One region of the Streptomyces sp. NBC_00503 genome, then DNA from elsewhere that is predicted to be linked to it. Evidence: riboswitches for the same ligand, from Rfam matches in the RefSeq annotation. Region 1 holds a riboswitch; each other region holds the start of a gene.

What was found. A riboswitch is a leader RNA that binds a small molecule or an ion and turns the genes downstream of it on or off. The one in region 1 is predicted to bind cobalamin.
Region 2: another riboswitch for cobalamin. It lies ahead of OG490_RS25940 (energy-coupling factor ABC transporter permease); the one in region 1 lies ahead of OG490_RS31375 (ribonucleoside triphosphate reductase).
Region 3: another riboswitch for cobalamin. It lies ahead of OG490_RS24940 (ribonucleoside-diphosphate reductase subunit alpha); the one in region 1 lies ahead of OG490_RS31375 (ribonucleoside triphosphate reductase).
Region 4: another riboswitch for cobalamin. It lies ahead of metE (5-methyltetrahydropteroyltriglutamate--homocysteine S-methyltransferase); the one in region 1 lies ahead of OG490_RS31375 (ribonucleoside triphosphate reductase).

What each region holds. Positions count from the first base shown of each region.
Region 1 covers NZ_CP107855.1:6,880,862-6,885,736, forward strand. Annotated here, with positions in the region: gene OG490_RS31360 (NADP-dependent isocitrate dehydrogenase) at 1-1,480, shown strand, start outside; gene OG490_RS31365 (GNAT family N-acetyltransferase) at 1,625-2,164, shown strand; gene OG490_RS31370 (hypothetical protein) at 2,185-2,625, opposite strand; cobalamin riboswitch at 3,000-3,131, shown strand; gene OG490_RS31375 (ribonucleoside triphosphate reductase) at 3,110-4,875, shown strand, end outside.
Region 2 covers NZ_CP107855.1:5,570,297-5,575,171, reverse strand. Annotated here, with positions in the region: gene OG490_RS25955 (hypothetical protein) at 267-581, shown strand; gene OG490_RS25950 (SsgA family sporulation/cell division regulator) at 838-1,245, shown strand; gene OG490_RS25945 (flavodoxin family protein) at 1,263-1,964, opposite strand; cobalamin riboswitch at 2,081-2,274, shown strand; gene OG490_RS25940 (energy-coupling factor ABC transporter permease) at 2,304-3,002, shown strand; gene OG490_RS25935 (energy-coupling factor ABC transporter substrate-binding protein) at 3,002-3,370, shown strand; partial or broken gene cbiQ (cobalt ECF transporter T component CbiQ) at 3,374-4,104, shown strand; gene OG490_RS25925 (ATP-binding cassette domain-containing protein) at 4,101-4,875, shown strand, end outside.
Region 3 covers NZ_CP107855.1:5,348,992-5,353,866, reverse strand. Annotated here, with positions in the region: gene OG490_RS24960 (carbon starvation CstA family protein) at 1-1,202, shown strand, start outside; gene OG490_RS24955 (YbdD/YjiX family protein) at 1,199-1,396, shown strand; gene OG490_RS24950 (Uma2 family endonuclease) at 1,450-2,034, opposite strand; gene OG490_RS24945 (GNAT family N-acetyltransferase) at 2,113-2,610, shown strand; cobalamin riboswitch at 2,677-2,817, shown strand; gene OG490_RS24940 (ribonucleoside-diphosphate reductase subunit alpha) at 2,975-4,875, shown strand, end outside.
Region 4 covers NZ_CP107855.1:365,950-370,824, forward strand. Annotated here, with positions in the region: gene OG490_RS01795 (hypothetical protein) at 1-468, opposite strand, end outside; gene OG490_RS01800 (glycoside hydrolase family 26 protein) at 593-1,885, opposite strand; partial or broken gene OG490_RS01805 (mannose-6-phosphate isomerase, class I) at 2,283-2,603, shown strand; partial or broken gene OG490_RS39080 (IS982 family transposase) at 2,919-3,023, shown strand; cobalamin riboswitch at 3,045-3,265, shown strand; gene metE (5-methyltetrahydropteroyltriglutamate--homocysteine S-methyltransferase) at 3,399-4,875, shown strand, end outside.

The DNA of each region.
Region 1 (4,875 bases):
CGTCCTGTTCTCCGTGCACCTCAAGGCCACGATGATGAAGGTCTCCGACCCGATCATCTTCGGCCACGTGGTCCGCGCCTTCTTCCCGAAGACCTTCTCCCGCTACGGCGAGACCCTGGCCGCCGCCGGCCTCTCCCCGAACGACGGCCTCGGCACCATCCTGAACGGCCTGGGCGCGCTGCCCGACGCCGACGCGATCAAGGCCTCGTTCGACGCCGAGATCGCCGAGGGCCCGGCCCTCGCGATGGTCGACTCCGACAAGGGCATCACCAACCTGCACGTCCCGTCCGACGTCATCGTCGACGCCTCGATGCCGGCCATGATCCGCACCTCCGGCCACATGTGGGGCCCGGACGGCGCCGAGGCCGACACCCTCGCCGTCCTCCCGGACAGCAGCTACGCCGGCGTCTACCAGGTCGTCATCGACGACTGCCGCGCGCACGGCGCGTACGACCCGTCCACGATGGGCTCGGTGCCGAACGTCGGCCTCATGGCCCAGAAGGCCGAGGAGTACGGCAGCCACGACAAGACCTTCGAGCTGGCCACCGCCGGTATCGTCCGCCTCGTCGACGCCTCGGGCACCACGGTCCTGGAGCAGGAGGTCGCCGCCGGCGACATCTTCCGCGCCTGCCAGACCAAGGACGCGCCGATCCAGGACTGGGTCAAGCTCGCCGTCACCCGCGCCCGCGCCACCGGCGTCCCGGCCGTCTTCTGGCTCGACGAGGGCCGCGCGCACGACGCGCAGCTGATCGCCAAGGTCAAGACGTACCTCGCGGACCACGACACCGACGGTCTGACCATCAAGATCCTGTCCCCGGTCGAGGCCACCGCGTACTCCCTGGAGCGCATCCGCCGCGGCGAGGACACCATCTCGGTGACCGGCAACGTGCTGCGCGACTACCTGACCGACCTCTTCCCGATCCTGGAGCTGGGCACCAGCGCCAAGATGCTGTCGGTCGTCCCGCTGATGAACGGCGGCGGCCTCTTCGAGACGGGCGCCGGCGGCTCCGCCCCGAAGCACGTGCAGCAGCTCGTCAAGGAGAACTACCTCCGCTGGGACTCGCTCGGCGAGTTCCTCGCGCTGGCCGTCTCCTTCGAGCACCTCGCCACCACCACCGGCAACGCCCGCGCCCAGGTCCTCGCGGACACCCTGGACCGTGCGACCGGCACCTTCCTCAACGAGGACAAGTCGCCGAGCCGCAAGCTGGGCGGCATCGACAACCGCGGCAGCCACTTCTACCTCGCCCTGTACTGGGCGCAGGAGCTGTCGCGCCAGACCGAGGACCCGAAGCTGGCCGCCGCGTTCGACGCGCTGGCCAAGTCGCTGGCCGAGTCCGAGGAGAAGATCGTCGGCGAGCTCATCGCCGTCCAGGGCTCCCCGGTCGACATCGGCGGCTACTACCAGCCCGACGCCGCCAAGGCCGCGGCGATCATGCGGCCGTCCGCGACGCTGAACGAGGCGCTCGCGCTCCTCGGCTGAGGTTCACCGCTCCACAGCACCACCGCTCCACAGCACCGCGGGTCAGCCCCGGTCGGCAGTCGTCGGCCGGGGCTGACCCGTGTCCCGTGCCCGGCCGTGGAAACCCGGTTGTGGACCCGGCCGCGCGGGGACTAGTAAGAGCCCATGATCCAAGGAGAATTGGCCGAGCTGCGTGCCCGGCACACCGACGACGTGCCCGTGCTCCACGCGGAGCTGTACGAGGACGTCGTGACGCGTTCGCGCGGCGACACCCGGCCCTGGCGGCCGGTGGGCGCGGCGAGCGGGCACTCCCCGTACGAACCGCGCGAACCCTCCGACGACGTCGCCTTCTTCTCCGTGGTGGAGCGCGCCACCGGCGAGTTGGCGGGCGAGGCGCTGCTCTGGTCCATCGACGCGCACAACCGCTCCGCACACCTCGGGATTTCCCTGCGCCCCGGCAGTCGGGGCCGCGGGCTGGGCGAGGACGTCGTGCGGCTGCTGTGCCGCTACGGGTTCTCCGTGCGCGGGCTGCACCGGCTCCAGGTGGACACCCTGGCCGACAATGCCGCCATGATCCGGGCCGCGAGCGCGAACGGATTCGCTCTGGAAGGGACCCTGCGCGGGTCGGCCTGGGTGTGCGGGGAGTTCCTGGACGAGGTGGTGATGGGGCTGATGGTCGAGGACTGGCGGGCCGCCGCAGCGTAGGGCGCCCGGACGGAGCGGGTTCAGAGTGGGTGGACCCGCTCCTGAGGCATGCCCAGCGGGTGGCGTCCGGCCGCCAGGATCCGCAGGCCCGGGGCCGCGCCGAGCAGTTCGCGCAGCCAGGCCAGCGTCTCGGACGCGAGGTGGTCGCAGCCGTCGAGGACGAGCAGCATGTCGCGCTCGGCCAGCCACGAAGCCGCGTTCACCGTGCCGTACGGCAGGAACGGCATGCCCGGTACGCAGCCCAGCGCGGCCGTCAGGTCGCGGACCCCGAAGCGGTGGTCCAGGGTGACCACGGCCACCCCGTCGTAGAAGTTGGACGCGAGCCGTTCCCCGATCTCCCGCACCAGCAGGCTCCGGGGCCCCCGGAGCCGTCCGGTGACGGTGACCACCCTGCCCCGCCGTACGGCGGTGAGCAGGCGGGAAAGCTCTGCGGACGTCGCCGGAAACGTGCCGGCGCCCATGGAATTCCTCATCGGCACGATGCCCCCCATGCATACGTGACCTACGCGGCAAGAGGGTTGTTTCAAGCCGCATGAAGATGATTATGCGCCACTTCCGCCGGAAGGCCAGGGGAATTCCCTATTCCGCTGAAAGGCCCGCGGCGCCCCTTGATCGCCGCAGTTGTACAGACGGCATGCCTTTGTCCATTTGCCTGCGCATCGCCTGTCCGTCGCCTGCCCGTCGCCGCCGTCCGTCAGTGGCCGAAGTCGATCCCGCGTCAGGGTCGGAAGGCCCCTGCCCCGGGACCTTCGCCACCCAATATGTAGTGGTTGCAAGTACTGCTGGCATCTATATGTAGTGTTGGCTCTGCCGGTTCGGCGGGGCTCTGCTTGTTTGCGCGCATGTTCGCGCAGGTCCGCCCCGACCGAGTCATCAGGGAATCCGGTGTGAATCCGGGACTGCCCCGCAACGGTTGTGTCCACCTCGGGTGGACGAGTCCGACCCCTGCCGGCCCGTGTTCCGTACTTCCGTGCCGAGCCTCGTGGGAGGGCTGCCGTGACTGCTGTCGTCGATGCCGTAGAGACCGTGACCGAATACCTGGACCGCCGGGACTGGCGGGTGAACGCCAACGCCAACCAGGGCTACTCGCTCGGCGGCCTCATCCTCAACGCGGCGGGCAAGATCACCGCGAACTACTGGCTGGAGCAGGTCTACCCCGCCGACGTGGCCCGCGCCCACCGCGAGGGCGACCTCCACATCCACGACCTGGACATGCTCTCCGGCTACTGCGCCGGATGGTCCCTGCGCACCCTGCTGACCGAGGGCTTCAACGGGGTCCCCGGGCAGATCGACTCCGCCCCGCCCCGGCACCTCTCCTCGGCCGTGGGCCAGATCGTGAACTTCCTGGGCACCCTGCAGAACGAATGGGCGGGCGCCCAGGCCTTCTCCTCCTTCGACACGTACCTCGCCCCCTACGTCCGCCTCGACGCGATGACGTACCCGCAGGTCAGGCAGTGCATCCAGGAGCTGGTCCACAATCTGAACGTGCCCTCGCGCTGGGGCACCCAGACCCCCTTCACCAACCTCACCTTCGACTGGACCTGCCCCGAGGACCTGCGCGAGCAGATCCCGGTCGTCGGCGGCGAGGAGGTCGCCTTCACCTACGGCGAGCTCCAGGCCGAAATGGACCTGATCAACCGGGCGTACATCGAGGTGATGACCGAAGGGGACGCCGCCGGGCGGGTGTTCACCTTCCCCATCCCGACGTACAACATCACCCGGGACTTCCCCTGGGAGAGCGAGAACGCCGAGCGGCTCTTCGCGATGACGGCCAAGTACGGGCTCCCGTACTTCCAGAACTTCATCAACTCCGAGCTCGAGCCGAACATGGTCCGCTCCATGTGCTGCCGCCTCCAACTCGACCTGACCGAGTTGCTCAGGCGCGGCAACGGCCTCTTCGGCAGCGCCGAGCAGACCGGTTCGCTCGGGGTGGTCACCCTCAACTGCGCCCGCCTCGGGCACTCGTACGCCGGTGACGAACCGGGGCTGCTGGCCGAGGTGGACCGGCTGTGCGCACTGGCCAAGGACAGCCTCGAACTCAAGCGGACCACCGTCCAGGAGCTGATCGACGGCGGTCTCTTCCCCTACACCAAGCGGTACTTGGGCACCCTGCGCAACCACTTCTCCACCATCGGGGTCAACGGGATCAACGAGATGATCCGCAACTTCAGCGGGGACGCGTACGACATCACCGCACCCGGAGGCCACGCCCTCGCGGTCCGGCTGCTGGACCGGGTCCGGGCCCGGATGGTCGACTTCCAGGAGAGCACCGGCCACCTCTACAACCTGGAGGCCACCCCGGCCGAGGGCACCACGTACCGCTTCGCGAAGGAGGACCGGGCCCGCTTCCCCGGGATCCTCCAGGCCGGCACCGAAGCCAACCCGTACTACACCAACTCCTCCCAGCTGCCCGTCGGATGGACCGACGACCCCTTCGAGGCGCTGGAGCGGCAGGACGAACTCCAGGGCAAGTACACGGGCGGAACCGTCCTGCACCTGTACACCCCCGAGCGGATCCCGACGGCGGAGGCCTGCCGCAAGCTGGTCCGGCGATCGCTGGAGAACTTCCGGCTCCCGTACCTGACCGTCACCCCGACCTTCTCCATCTGCGCCGACCACGGCTACCTCGCCGGGGAGCAGCCCGAGTGCCCCGACTGCGGCGCGGTGTGCGAGGTCTGGACCCGGGTCATGGGGTACCACCGCCCGGTGTC
Region 2 (4,875 bases), 1.3 Mb from region 1:
TGCACCACAGCGACGGCCGCCCCTCCCACCCGGGAGCGGCGGCCGTCGCCGCTTGGGCGGGTTACGCAAGTAACTGCGTTCGAGATTGGGGGGGATGTGAGGTTTGGGAGGAAGTTGATCACGCTTGAGGGGGAACAAGGCGGTCTGGGCTGGTTTCTTGATGATCACTTGCGCGAGGGTGGGGATGCGACGTCGCGTGCATCCCCCGGCGGTTCGGCCAACCGTCTTGGACCACAGCCCTTTTGCTTAACTGGAGGACTTCAATCATGGCAACCACCCGCAGCATCCGCGTGATGGCGGCTGTCGCATCGCTCCCCCTCGCCTTCGCGCTGCTTTCCGGTGTCGCGCAGGCCGACAACGGGGCCGGTGCGGCCGGGACCGCGTCCAACGCGGCCCTCGCCGGCATCCTCGGCAGCGGCGTAGGCGGCAGCAACCTCGGCAACTCCTCCACCGCTCAGCAGGTCGCCTCCGGCTTCGGTGCGTCCAACCAGAACAACGGCGCGCAGTCCAACGGTTCGGGCTTCACCGCGATCGGGCAGTCCAACTCGCACGAGTCCCTCATCTACAACCCCCTCCCGTAGGACGTAGTCGCGCGTAGTCGTGTGCAGTAGGGCGTAGGCGTACGTAGTCGTATGCACTCGTACGTCGCGCCCGTCGGACGCGACGAAGCCCGCCCCCTCCCGGGGGCGGGCTTCGTCGCGTTCTTGTCACGTTCGGGAGAAAAAAGGCCGAGGGGCCCTCCCGGATGGGACCTTTGCCCCGCGGAGGGGGCCCGGGGGTGGACTAACTTGCCCGAGTGGGTGTGTTTCCCCCACCCCTGAGAGAGAGGCGGCCCCCATGACCGGCACAGAACACCGTGTCCTCCCGCTCCAGCTGGAGGCCTCCCCTTCTCCCATTCCGATGCGGGGCGTCTTCGTGTACCGCTCCGACCGGCCCTACGAGGTCTCCCTCGACTTCGAGGGCGCCGGACTCCACCTCGCGCACTGGGTGTTCTCGCGGGAGCTGCTCCTCGACGGTCAGGTCTGCGCCACCGGGGAGGGCGACATCCAGGTGTGGCCGCGCTGGCAGGGCACCGAACCGCGGATCTACCTCGCCTTCAGCAACGGCAGCCAGGGCTGCGTGGTGTCCGCCCGCTCGAAGGACGTGCGCGAGCTGTGCCGGCGGATGACCACGATGGTCCCGCGCGGCCAGGAGCACCGCCACTACGACCTCGACGCCGAGCTGGACACCCTGCTGCCCAGGTGAGCCGTCCCACGTGAGGATCAGCGGTGCTCCGGGTTCGGGAAGTCGAAGCGGCAGCCCGCGTCCCACTGCGAGCGCTGGTTGCCGTGGGCGGGGATCCCGCCGTTGCGCTTGAGCAGGGCCGCCAGGTGCATGAGGTTCCAGCTCATGAAGGTGGTGTTCCGGTTGGTGAAGTCGTTTTCGGGGCCGCCCGAGCCGGGGTCCAGGTACGAGGGTCCGGGCCCGGCCTCCCCGATCCATCCGGCGTCGGCCTGCGGCGGGATCGCGTAGCCGAGGTGCTGGAGGCTGTAGAGGATGTTCATGGCGCAGTGTTTGACGCCGTCCTCGTTGCCGGTGATCAGCGCCCCGCCGACGCGCCCGTAGTAGGCGTACTGGCCCTGTTCGTTCAGGATCGAGGAGCAGGCGTAGAGCCGCTCGATGACCTGCTTCATCACCGAGCTGTTGTCCCCGAGCCAGATCGGGCCGCACAGGACGAGGATGTCGGCGTCCATGATCTGGCTGTAGAGCACCGGCCACTGGTCCTCCTCCCAGCCGTGCTCGGTCATGTCCGGCCAGACGCCCGTGGCGATGTCGTGGTCGACAGCCCGGATGAGCGAGGTGCGGACGCCGGCCGCCTCCATCACGGCGCGGCTCCTGGCGATCAGGCCCTCGGTGTTGCTGGGCTCGGGTGACCGCTTGAGCGTGCAGTTCACGTACACGGCGGTGAGGTCGGAGTAGTCCACGCCACCACCCTCGGCGGCCCCGGGCGCGGTCGCCACCGGGGAGCGCCCGTACGGGTTCCGGTTCGTCGGCGGGCCGCGTCCGTGCGGTTCCGGTTTGTTACGGTCCGGGCGGCCGACTAGGGTCAATGGGCCTTGGTGTTCGGGAAACCGGTGAGAAACCGGTGCGGCCCTCGCCACTGTGATCGGGAAGTCCGGCTCCACTCCTGCGGGAAAGCCACTGGGCTGCGCGGGAGGTTCCGCGCTGCCCGGGAAGGCGGGGCCAGGACGTCAACCCGTGAGCCAGGAGACCGGCCGGGGCGCGTTGTCCATCCACGAGGTGCTGGAGAGGTCTCCCCACTCATGCATATAGCCGAGGGTTTTCTGCCCCCCTTGCACGCGGCCGCCTGGGGCGCCGCGTCCGCTCCCTTCGTCGTCCACGGCGTCCGCTCGCTGACCCGCGAGGTGAAGGCCAACCCGGAGAGCACCCTGCTGCTCGGCGCGGCCGGAGCGTTCACGTTCGTCCTGTCCGCCCTGAAGATCCCCTCGGTCACGGGAAGTTGCTCGCACCCCACCGGTACGGGGCTCGGGGCGATCCTGTTCCGGCCGCCGATCATGGCGGTGCTCGGCACCATCACCCTGCTCTTCCAGGCCCTGCTGCTGGCCCACGGCGGCCTCACCACCCTCGGCGCCAACGTCTTCTCGATGGCCATCGCCGGCCCGTGGGCTGGCTACGCCGTCTACCGGCTGCTGCGCGGCTTCGGCCTCCCGCTGATGGTGACCGTCTTCTTCGGCGCCTTCTTCGCGGACCTGGTCACCTACTGCGTCACCAGCGTGCAGCTCGCCCTGGCCTTCCCGGACCCGGCCTCCGGATTCCTGGGCGCGCTCGCGAAGTTCGGCGGGATCTTCGCGGTCACGCAGGTGCCGCTGGCCGTGAGCGAGGGGCTGCTGACCGTCCTCGTGATGCGGCTGCTGATGGCGTCGAGCAAGTCGGACCTGGTCCGGCTCGGTGTCGCGAAGCTGACCTCCGGCCGTACCGAGAAGCAGGGGGCGGCAGCCTGATGAGCAGGAACGCGAAGATCAACACCCTGCTGCTGCTCCTGGTGGCCGCGCTCGCCGTGCTCCCGATCGCGCTCGGCCTCGGCGAGGGCAAGGAGGAGCCCTTCACGGGCGCCGATGCGCAGGCGGAGGCGGCCATCACCGAGCTCAAGCCGGACTACGAGCCGTGGTTCTCCCCGCTGTACGAACCCCCCTCCGGGGAGGTGGAGTCGGCGCTGTTCGCCCTCCAGGCGGCGCTGGGCGCGGGCGTGCTCGCGTACTACTTCGGCGTCCGCAAGGGCCGCCGCCAGGGCCTCGCCCAGGCCGCCGCCGGTACGGGTGCCGGTGCCGGTGCCGGTGCCGGCGCCGGTGCCGCCACCCCGGAGTCGTAGGCGGTGCTGCCGATCGACGTGGCCGCGCACAGCAGCCGCTGGAGAAGGCCCTGCTCGGGGTCGGGCTGACGGTCACCGCCGTCTGCCTGCCGCCCTGGCCCGGCGGTCCGCTGGTGGCCGCCGCCACGCTCGCCGTGCTCCTCGGCCCGGCGGGCGTGGCCGGGCGCCAGCTGTGGCGGGCCTTCCGGATCCCGCTCGGCTTCTGCTTCACGGGGGCGCTGCCGCTGCTGTTCGCCGTGGGCGGCCCGCAGGGCCTGGTCGCCATGGCCCCGGACGGCCCGCGGCACGCCGCCGAGCTGCTCCTGCGCACCTCGGCGGCCTCGCTCGGGCTGCTGCTGTTCGCCTTCACCACCCCGGTCTCCGACGTGCTCCCCCGGCTGGTCCGGGCCGGGGTGCCGGCGCCCGTGGTGGACGTGGCCCTGGTCATGTACCGGATCACGTTCCTGCTCCTGGACTCCGTGGCCCAGGTCCGCCGGGCCCAGGCCGCCCGCCTCGGGCACACCGGACGGGCGGCGGTGTGGCGTTCCCTGGCCGGGCTCGCCGCGACCTCCTTCGTACGGGCCTTCGACCGCGCGGCCAAGCTCCAGGCGGGGCTGGCCGGTCGCGGCTACGACGGCGCGCTGCGGGTCCTGGTCCCGGAGGCGGCCCTGTCGTGGCGGTTCCTGGCGGCCACGGCCGGGCTGCTGGCGGCGCTGATCACCCTGACCCTCGTACTGAAGGGGCTCCACCCATGAACCCATCGGCGACCCCCCTGGTGGAACTGGCCGGCGCGGGCTATGCCTACGAGGACGGCCCGGCCGTCCTGACCGGCGTCGACTTCGCCATCCCGGCGGGCCGGGCGCTGGCCCTGCTGGGCCGCAACGGCAGCGGCAAGACCACGCTGATGCGGCTGCTGAGCGGTGGCCTGCGGCCCGGTTCGGGCGCGCTGCGGCTCGACGGCACGCCGGTCGCGTACGACCGCGCCGGCCTGACCCGGCTGCGGACCTCCGTCCAACTGGTGGTGCAGGACCCCGACGACCAGCTCTTCGCGGCCTCCGTCGAACAGGACGTGTCCTTCGGCCCGATGAACCTCGGCCTGCCGACGGCCGAGGTCCGCGCCCGGGTGGACGCGGCGCTCACCGCACTGGACATCACCGCGCTCCGGGACCGCCCCACCCACCTCCTGTCCTACGGCCAGCGCAAGCGCGCGGCGATCGCGGGTGCGGTGGCGATGGCTCCGCGCGTGCTGATCCTGGACGAGCCGACGGCCGGGCTCGACCCGGACGGCCAGGAGCGGCTCCTGGACGTCCTGTCAGGACTCCAGGCCTCCGGCACCACGGTGGTCATGGCCACCCACGACGTGGACCTGGCGGTCCGCTGGGCCGACGACGCGGCGGTCCTGACCCCGTCCGGCATCCGCGTGGGCCCGGCGGAATCCCTCCTCTCGGACCCACCCCTCCTCACCGCGTCGGGCCTGCGCACAGCATGGTCCCCGGCGGTGACGGCCTTCCTGCGGACACGGGGCC
Region 3 (4,875 bases), 1.5 Mb from region 1:
CGGTGTTCGCCGGCTCGATGTTCCCCTTCGTCTTCATCACCATCGCCTGCGGGGCCCTGTCCGGGTTCCACTCGCTGGTCTCCTCCGGCACCACCCCGAAGATGATCCAGAAGGAGACCCAGGTCAAGGTCATCGGCTACGGCGCGATGCTGACCGAGTCCTTCGTCGCCGTCATGGCGATCATCGCGGCCTGCATCATCGATCCGGGCCTGTACTTCGCCGTCAACTCCCCCGCCGGAGTCGTCGGCGCCACCGTCCAGACCGCCTCTCAGGCGGTGACCCACTTCGGGTTCGCCATCTCCCCCGACGCCCTCGCGCAGGCCGCGAAGGACGTGGAGGAGGCCAGCCTGCTGTCCCGTACGGGCGGCGCACCGACCTTCGCACTCGGAATGTCGGAGATCTTCTCCACCGTGGTCGGCGGCTCCTCGATGAAGGCCTTCTGGTACCACTTCGCCATCATGTTCGAGGCCCTGTTCATCCTGACCACGGTCGACGCGGGCACCCGCGTGGGCCGGTTCATGCTCCAGGACACCCTCGGCAACGTGCACAAGTCCTTCAAGGACATCAGCTGGAAGCCCGGCGTCTGGCTCGCCAGCGCGGTCGTCGTCGGCGGCTGGGGCTACTTCCTGTGGGTCGGCGTCAAGGACCCGCTGGGCGGCATCAACCAGCTCTTCCCGCTGTTCGGAATCGCGAACCAGCTGCTCGCGGCGGTCGCCCTGGCCGTCTGCACCACGCTGCTGGTCAAGTCGGGCCGGCTCAAGTGGGCCTGGGTGACGGGCGTTCCGCTGGCGTGGGACGTGGCAGTCACCCTCACCGCCAGCTACCAGAAGATCTTCTCCGACAACGCGAAGATCGGCTTCTTCGCGCAGCGGGACCTCTACCAGGACGGCATCGACGCCGGCAAGATCCTCAAGCCCGCCAAGAACATGGACGAGATGCACACCGTGGTCACCAACGCCACGGTGGACGGGGTCCTCTCGGTGCTCTTCGCACTGCTGATCATCATCGTCCTGCTCGACGCCGCCCGGACCTGCATCAACGCCGTCCGCAAGCCGGAGTCCGTCACCCTGGCCGAGACCCCGTGGGAGGAGTCCCGGATCATCGCCCCGGCCGGGCTGATCCCGACCGCCGAGGAACGCGCGGAGCTCGCCGCCGCCGGACTCGACTCGGGCGGGGGCCGCGTGAAGGAACCGGTCGCGTGACGGGCCTTCGCCACGCGCTGGGCCGGGCCCGGTACTTCGTACGGGAGTTCTCGGGCGAGGCGGCGTACGACCGCTACGTGGCTCACGCCCGCACGCACGACCCGGAGGCGGAGGTTCCGACCCGCCGCGAATTCGAGCGCGCCCGCACGGACGCGCGCGAGGCGGACCCCCGCGAGGGCTTCCGCTGCTGCTGAACGGCACCTGGAAGGGCCCCGCCGAGTTCCATCGGTGGGGCCCTTCGAAATGCTCAGCGCACCCAGTCCTTGAGAGGCTCGGTCTGGAGGGTGATGCCGACGGGGTCGGGCAACTCGACGTCCTTGCCGTACGGAACGGTGCGGACCGTCTCGTACCGCCGCCCCGCCGGCTCGCTGTAGACGGAGATCTCGCACTTGGCCCGGTCGACCAGCAGATACAGCGGGATGCCTGTCTCCGCGTAGGCGCGCGGCTTTTCGACGTGGTCCCGCCGGTGGGTGTCAGAGTCCCAGGAAGTCACCTCGACGACCATGAGAATCGAATCCGGGTCGACCCAGTCCCCCTGCCCGACGAATGCCTCGGAGGGTGCGAGCGCCGCATCCGGGATCGCCCTGCCTGCCCGGTACTCCTGCGCTTTGATCCCCTGCCCGGGGTGCAGCCAGAGCTCGGGCCGATGCTGCATGCAGATCCGGGTGAGCCACTGGATGATCATCTGGTGGTCGCCGTCCGGCATGGCCTTGCTCCTGATCACCCCGTCGATGAACTCCAACCGTGTGCCCACTCGCTCGCGAGCCGCTATGCGCGCGACGGCCTCGAAGTCCTCGGTCAGCATGTGGGGCCTGTCGGTCATCACGGTCATGCCTCGCTCACCTTCATCGACGGTGCTGCCTCCGACGATAGCGCCGGGCACCGACACCCGTATTGCACACTCGACCGCATGGACATCGTCATCAGGGCGGCAACGGCCGCCGAATACGAAGAGCTGGGCGAGCTCACCGCACAGGCCTACCTCGGCGACGACCTGCTGGACTTCGCCGAGGACGACCCCTACCTGGACCGGCTGCGCGACGTCGCCGGCCGGGCCGCCGACGCCGAAGTGATCGTCGCGGAGTACGAGGGCACGCTGCTCGGCAATGTGACCTTCGCCCCTCCCGGCAGCCCCCTCGCCCAGATCGCCGGCCCCCACGAGGCGGAGTTCCGGATGCTGGCCGTCTCCCCCGAGGCCCGCGGCCGGGGCGCCGGCGAGGCCCTGGTGCGCGCCTGCATGGCCCGCGCCCGGGAGCTGGAGGGCGTGACCCACCTGGCGCTGTCGACCACGGAGAAGATGCTGGGGGCACACCGGATCTACCACCGGCTGGGCTTCGTCCGGACCCCGGAGCGCGACTGGTACCCGGTCCCCGGCCTTCCCCTGCTCACCTACCGCGTCGAGCTGTAACGGCGCGCCACCACCGACGAGCGACACAACATGTGGGGGCTACCGCAAGCGGTGGCCCCCACATGTATGCTCGACCTCGCTGTCGTCGCAGGGGAATCCGGTGAGAATCCGGAACTGTCCCGCAACGGTATGAAATGCCCGGACCTGGTCGAACCTGGTCGGAGGGCATCCACAAGTCCGAGGACCTGTCGACAGTGCGCCCGGATCGACCGACCCGGGTGCCGATTCGTCCGGGCCTCGCGGTTGGGCCGGTGGACGTCACGTGGCGTATGCGTGCCCTGCCAGGCCCGCACTCCCCCGCGTGCGCCCCCTCGCGCCCCGCACCAGCGGTGTTCCCGGAGCCGAGCGAGGGAGAGCTCCCCCCGTGACCATCGCGCCTTCCGCACCGCGCGCCGAGTCCGACCCGTCCGCCTACGAGGGTCCGGGGGCCGCGCTGTTGCGCACGCTCACCGAGCTGACCGCCGATCTGCCCGACACCGACCCCGGCCGGGTCGCCGCCGCCGCCCTGCGCGGCCGCAGCGCCGCCGCCGACGAGGCGGAGCTGCGCACGCTCGCCACCGAGGCGGCCGCCGGCCTGATCTCCGAGGACCCGGCGTACTCCCGGCTCGCCGCCCGCCTGCTGACGCTCGCCGTCCGCGACGAGGCCGCCGGCCAGGGCTCCCTCTCGTTCTCCGGCTCCGTCGAGGTGGGCCACCGCGAGGGCCTGATCGCCGACCGCACCGCAGACTTCGTACGGCTCCACGCGAACCGCCTCGACGCGCTGGTCGAGCACGCGCTCACCGAGGGCGCCGACGACCGCTTCGGCTTCTTCGGCCTGCGCACCCTGCACAGCCGCTACCTGCTGCGCCACCCGATCACCCGCCAGGTCATCGAGACCCCGCAGTTCTTCATGCTGCGCGTGGCCTGCGGCCTCGCCGAGAACGAGAGCATCGCGGCCGTCGAGGAAGTCGCCTCCCTCTACCGGCTGATGAGCCGCCTGGACTACCTGCCGTCCTCCCCCACGCTCTTCAACTCCGGCACCCGGCACCCGCAGATGTCCTCCTGCTACCTGCTGGACTCCCCGCTGGACGAGCTCGACTCCATCTACGACCGCTACCACCAGGTCGCCCGCCTCTCCAAGCACGCCGGCGGCATCGGCCTGTCCTACTCGCGCATCCGCGCCCGCGGCTCCCTGATCCGCGGCACCAACGGCCACTCCAACGGCATCGTGCCGTTCCTCAAGACGCTGGACGCCTCCGTCGCCGCTGTGAACCAGGGCGGCCGCCGCAAGGGCGCCGCGGCCGTCTACCTGGAGACCTGGCACGCCGACATCGAGGAGTTCCTGGAGCTCCGTGACAACACCGGCGAGGACCAGCGCCGCACCCACAACCTCAACCTGGCCCACTGGGTGCCGGACGAGTTCATGCGCCGCGTGAACGCCGACGCCGACTGGTCGCTGTTCTCCCCGGCCGACGTCCCCGACCTCGTCGACCTGTGGGGCGACGAGTTCGACGCCGCCTACCGCAAGGCCGAGGCCGGCGGCCTGGCCCGCAAGACCATCCCCGCCCGCGACCTGTACGGCCGGATGATGCGCACCCTCGCGCAGACCGGCCAGGGCTGGATGACCTTCAAGGACGCCTCCAACCGCACGGCCAACCAGACCGCGGAGCCGGGCACCGTCGTCCACTCCTCGAACCTGTGCACCGAGATCATCGAGGTCACCAACGACGGCGAGACCGCCGTCTGCAACCTCGGCTCGGTCAACCTCGGCGCCTTCGTGCTCGCCGAGACCGGCGACATCGACTGGGAGCGCCTGGACGAGACCGTCCGCACGGCGGTCACCTTCCTCGACCGCGTCGTGGACATCAACTTCTACCCGACCGAGCAGGCCGGCCGCTCCAACGCCCGCTGGCGCCCGGTGGGCCTGGGCGCGATGGGCCTCCAGGACGTCTTCTTCCAGCTGAAGCTGCCCTTCGACTCCGCCGAGGCGAAGGCCCTGTCCACCAAGCTCTCCGAGCGCATCATGCTCGCCGCGTACGAGGCCTCGTGCGACCTGGCCGAGCGCAGCGGCCCGCTCCCCGCCTGGGAGCAGACCCGTACCGCCCGCGGGGTCCTGCACCCCGACCACTACGACGTCGAGCTGAACTGGCCGGAGCGCTGGGACGCGCTGCGCGCCCGGGTCGCGAAGTCCGGGATGCGCAACTCCCTGCTCCTGGCCATCGCCCCGACGGCCACCATCGCCTCCATCGCGGGCGTGTACGAGTGCATCGAGCCGCAGGTCTCCAA
Region 4 (4,875 bases), 6.5 Mb from region 1:
GGGGTTGACCGGAGGCTGCCAGGGCTCGTAGACGGTGAAGTTCCGCAGGAGCAGGATGATCAGAGCGGCCGTCACCACGAAGCCGAGGCCGAACGTGGCGAGCTTGAGGATGCCCTGAGTGGTGGAGGTGAACCAGTCGTTCTGCTTCTCATCGAAGAGTGCGCCGGTCAAGCTGCGCAGACGGTTGTACCCCTCGATGGCGGCACCGCCGATGACGATGCCGCGGCCCAGGGTGTTGCCGCGCAGAACCAGTACACCGCCGGCCGTATAGACAAGGGCCCAGTTCAGGTTGAAGGTTTCAGAGGCTCCGGAGCCGTCACCGACGCCGTAGTAGACGAGCCCCTGCATGAACTCACCGAAGCCGACCTGCCAGAAACAGTTGTAGATGGCCCACAGCAGCAGGACTATCGCCCACCCGAATGCGACATATGCGGCAATACGATGAGCTCTTGGCGTCTCGTCGGTCAACTTCCCCCACCCTCCTTTTAAATTCCCCAATTAGCGCCCGGGCCAGCTGATCACGACTGGTCAGACTCATTCAGCATTTCAGATCTTCATAAAGAAAATGTTACGGAAGGCCCAAGTCTGGAGGCTAGTTGTGTGAGCTTCCTTGCAATCCGGCCCAATCCACCCCAGGGGCCCGCTGGACCGGCCCGCCCGTGAGCACCCGCACATCGTCGTACGTCATCTTCACGTCGACCTCGGAGTTCCTGGCCGTCAGCCCGTCGCCCCAGACCGTCCACAGCACCCAGGGGGCCTGCGTCAGCGTTTCGCGCTGGGCCATGTTGACCGGTACGTGAAACGACTCCGCGATGATGCGAGGCTTGCCGTAACCCTCCAGGTCGCGATGCCACTTCACGGTCCAGGGGCCCTTGCCGAACGGCTGCTGCGGGGATCCGCTGTAGTCGTCGACCCCGACCACATCGACGTATTCCGCGCCAGGATAGAAGTCCCACGGGTCACTTCCATGCACACCGTCCCAAGCGGAGGGTGCCCACACGAAGATGAGATGGTGCAGCCCCCGGGACCCCACCAAGTAGTCGTAGAGAGTGCGCCAGAGAGCCTTGTACTGCTCGGGTTCAAGACCGGACCACCAGAATCCGCGCTCCTCCCCCAGGGCATTCATCTCGTGGTACGGGCGCAGGAGGACCGGCACTCCGAACCGCGCCAGATATCCCAGATGGTCTGCCAGGAACGAGAGGTCGAGCAGTAGCGCCCGGTGTTCGTCGGTACCCGCTTTGAGGATCCGGTCGATCCACTTCGGGTCCTTGGCGGCCGGCGAGTTGCGGCGCATCGTCTGCTCGAAGCTCTTCACCGGGCTGCCCGGCCAGGGCTGATGGAACGACATGCCGACGAAGCCCGCAGGCTTGCCCCCGTTGCCGGGCAGCGCGGCCTTTGTCCCGTTCCACAGCTGCTCGGTCCCGCCGGGGTTGTACGAACCGTCGGCTGCCCTGGGCAGGCCGCGCCACACGCCCAGGGCGAGGTCCACGGCGTCGTTGGTGTAAGTCCAGTGCTCACGGCGGGCGGGCCAGGCTGCCCGCGAGTAGTCCCGCGGCTCTCCCACACCCCAGCCCTCCTCCTGGTAGCCGGGGCCGAGGTCCACTTCCAGGAACGCGGGCAGCTTCCCCGAGATGTCCTGGGGCTTGCGGTAGTAGTAGCCCGCCACCTTGAGTCCCGGGTGGTCGCCGTACTGGGCGTTGTAGAGCTCGTTGTGCAGCTCGACATGCTGTCCGATGAGCGTCCCGCGGCTCCGGCCGGCCCGCGCGTCCGCTTCCAGCCCGGCGAGCAGACCGTAAACAGCCCGCGCCGTCGGGGTGGCCAGCGGATCCCGCTTGACCAGGTCCGTCTGCAGCCCTGAGCCGGACGGCCCGCGGGAGGTTCCCATCAGGCTGGCCCCCAACGCGCCGCCGACTACCGTCACGGCCGCACCGGCTAGCACGCTGCGGCGCCTCAGATGCCGATAAATCATTGCCTCCCCCCCCTCCTGGATACCGAAAGACCACGTCGAACGTGCACTCAGACGACTGGTATCCGGCAATGGATGCACGTTTCCTGTGTCGACTGGATCACATCTGCTGTGGGGCCCACCTGGCGGCCCTCATGACAACGGCCCGCGCTCATGCCCGGCGGCCGCTTCCGACACCAATATCATGAACATCGGCCGGGCGTTCGTCCCGTCCAGCGCGCCCACTCGATGCCCTCGTCGGACCGCGCGCAGCCCACCGTCAGGCGGTCACCGCGTCCGTCTTGGCGTGCGGGATCGCGATCGGCTCCCCGAGAACCCGGAGCTGCTGAAGGTGGTCGTCTTCGCACCCAGCGACCCCGGAGTGATGCGCCCCGAGGGCAACGGCGAAGAGGTCTACGAGACCCCCATCGACGAATTCCGCCTCTCCCGCTTCGTCCTGGCCCCCGGCGGCGCCCCCCGGGTGCTCCCCGACACCGCCCCGCAGATCCTTCTGTGCACGGCAGGCTCCCCGAAGGCCACCTCCCCGGTCTCCGGGGAACTGGCACTGGCCCCGGGGGAGTCGGTGTTCGTACCGGCGGGCGAAAAGGTTGAACTGTCCCAAACCGGCACCGTCTTCCGTGCCACGGTGGTGGTCTGACGTACCGTCCCTCGAGGCGGCTGTGAGAATCTGCGGCCGTAGCGCGACGTCCCTGGCGTTCGGCCTACGCCCACACGGCTCTCCGATCCGGGAAGGGCTGATAAGGCCGTCCAGCGGGCCGCCCACCAGTTCGACGTGGGTGCGGCCGAGGCTAGGGAGCAGGCGGGGGAAACAACGGCATCGCCTGGGTGCCCTCAGCCTCGGTCGTCGGCGTGCAGGTGACAGTCGTGCTCACCCATGCCCTCCATCGTCCTCCGCATCGGGCGGAGGGCGAACAGTGCGCAGGGAAGCGCGGGCGCGAGCTCCGCCTCCCAAGGCGTCCGCGTCGCCCATCGCATCCTCGCCATGGACGCCGCGATCTGGCGCAACCACAAGACCGGCGCCCCGACCATGCGGTCGCCGGTCGCATTCGATCACTGAACACATCGGACTTATTCGTCTAGTGTGGCCCATGCAGCTGGTTCGCCCCCGCCCTCCAGGCGGGAGGCGTCGTAAGAGGGAACCCGGTGGGAATCCGGGACTGCCCCGCAGCGGTGAGTGGGAACGACCGCCGTCACACGCACTGGATCCGGACGGATCTGGGAAGCGACGGCCAGTAGGTGTCAGCCCTGGGGGCAGGCGCGCCCGCGAGTCCGAAGACCTGCCCGTTGCCCGCCGTGAGGACGACCGTCCTCGCGCGGAGATTCCGGTGACCTCTCGGGCGGGTCGGCGTCATTTCTGCCATCCCTTCGCGTCCGCGTGCCCTGTCGGGTCCACCGGGGTCCGTCCTAGGACACACTCGCGAAGGAGAGTTCTGTGACCACCTCGAACAACGCGGCCGCCGACGTGCACGCCACCGTGTACGGCTATCCCCGCCAGGGCCCGAACCGGGAACTGAAGAAGGCCGTAGAGGGCTACTGGAAGGGCCGCGTCGCCGCCGACGCGCTGCGGGAGACCGCCGCGGAGCTGCGCCGGGAGGTCTGGCGGCAGCTGGCCGACGCCGGTATCGACGAGGTTCCGACGGGTGACTTCTCGTACTACGACCACGTGCTGGACACCAGCGTGATGGTCGGCGCCGTGCCCGCCCGGCACCGCGCCGCCGTGGCGGCCGACGCGCTCGACGGCTATTTCGCGATGGCCCGCGGCACGCAGGACGTGGCGCCGCTGGAGATGACCAAGTGGTTCGACACGAACTACCACTACCTCGTGCCCGAGTTGGGGCCCGATACGGTGTTCACCGCCGACCCCGCCAAGCAGGTCTCGGAGCTCGGGGAAGCCCTCGCGCTCGGGCACCGCGCCCGGCCCGTGCTGGTGGGCCCGGTGACCTATCTGCTGCTGGCCAAGCCCGCGCCGGGCGTCGCGGACGGCTTCGAGCCGCTGACCCTGCTCGACCGGCTGCTGCCCGTCTACGCCGAGGTGCTGGCAGCGCTCCGCGCCGCCGGGGCCGAGTGGGTGCAGCTCGACGAGCCCGCCCTGGTGCAGGACCGCACCCCGGCCGAACTGAACGCCGCCGCCCGTACCTACCGCGAGCTGGGCGCGCTCACCGAACGGCCCAAGCTGCTCGTCGCCTCCTACTTCGACCGGCTCGGAGAGGCCCTCCCGGTCCTCGCGAAGGCCCCCGTCGAAGGGCTCGCCCTCGACTTCACCGGGGCCGCCGCCGGGAACCTCGCGGATCTGGCGGCGGTGGGCGGGCTGCCGGGCAAGCGGCTGGTCGCCGGCGTGGTCAACGGCCGCAACATCTGGATCAACGACCACCAGAAGTCGCTGGCCACCCTCGGGACGCTGCTGGGTCTCGCCGGGCGCGTGGACGTCGCCGCGTCCTGCTCCCTGCTGCACGTTCCGCTGGACGCCGCCGCCGAGCGGGACACCGACCCGCAGATCCGGCGCTGGCTGGCCTTCGCCCGGCAGAAGACCGCCGAGATCACCACCCTGGCCCGCGGGCTCGCCCAGGGCACCGGTGCCATCCAGGCCGAACTCGCCGCCAACCGGGCCGATCTGGCCTCCCGGGCCAACTCCCCGCTCACCCACGACCCGGCGGTACGGGCCCGCGCGGCGGCCGTCACCGAAGCCGACACCCGGCGCTCCCCGTCCTACGCCGAGCGCGTGCCGGCCCAGCGCGCCCGGCTGGGGCTCCCGCTGCTGCCCACCACGACGATCGGCTCCTTCCCGCAGACGGGCGAACTGCGCACGGCCCGCGCCGACCTGCGCGCCGGGGTCATCGACGCGGACGGCTACGAGGAGCGGATCAAGGACGAGATCCGCGAGGTGATCGCCTTCCAGGAGAAGGCGGGCA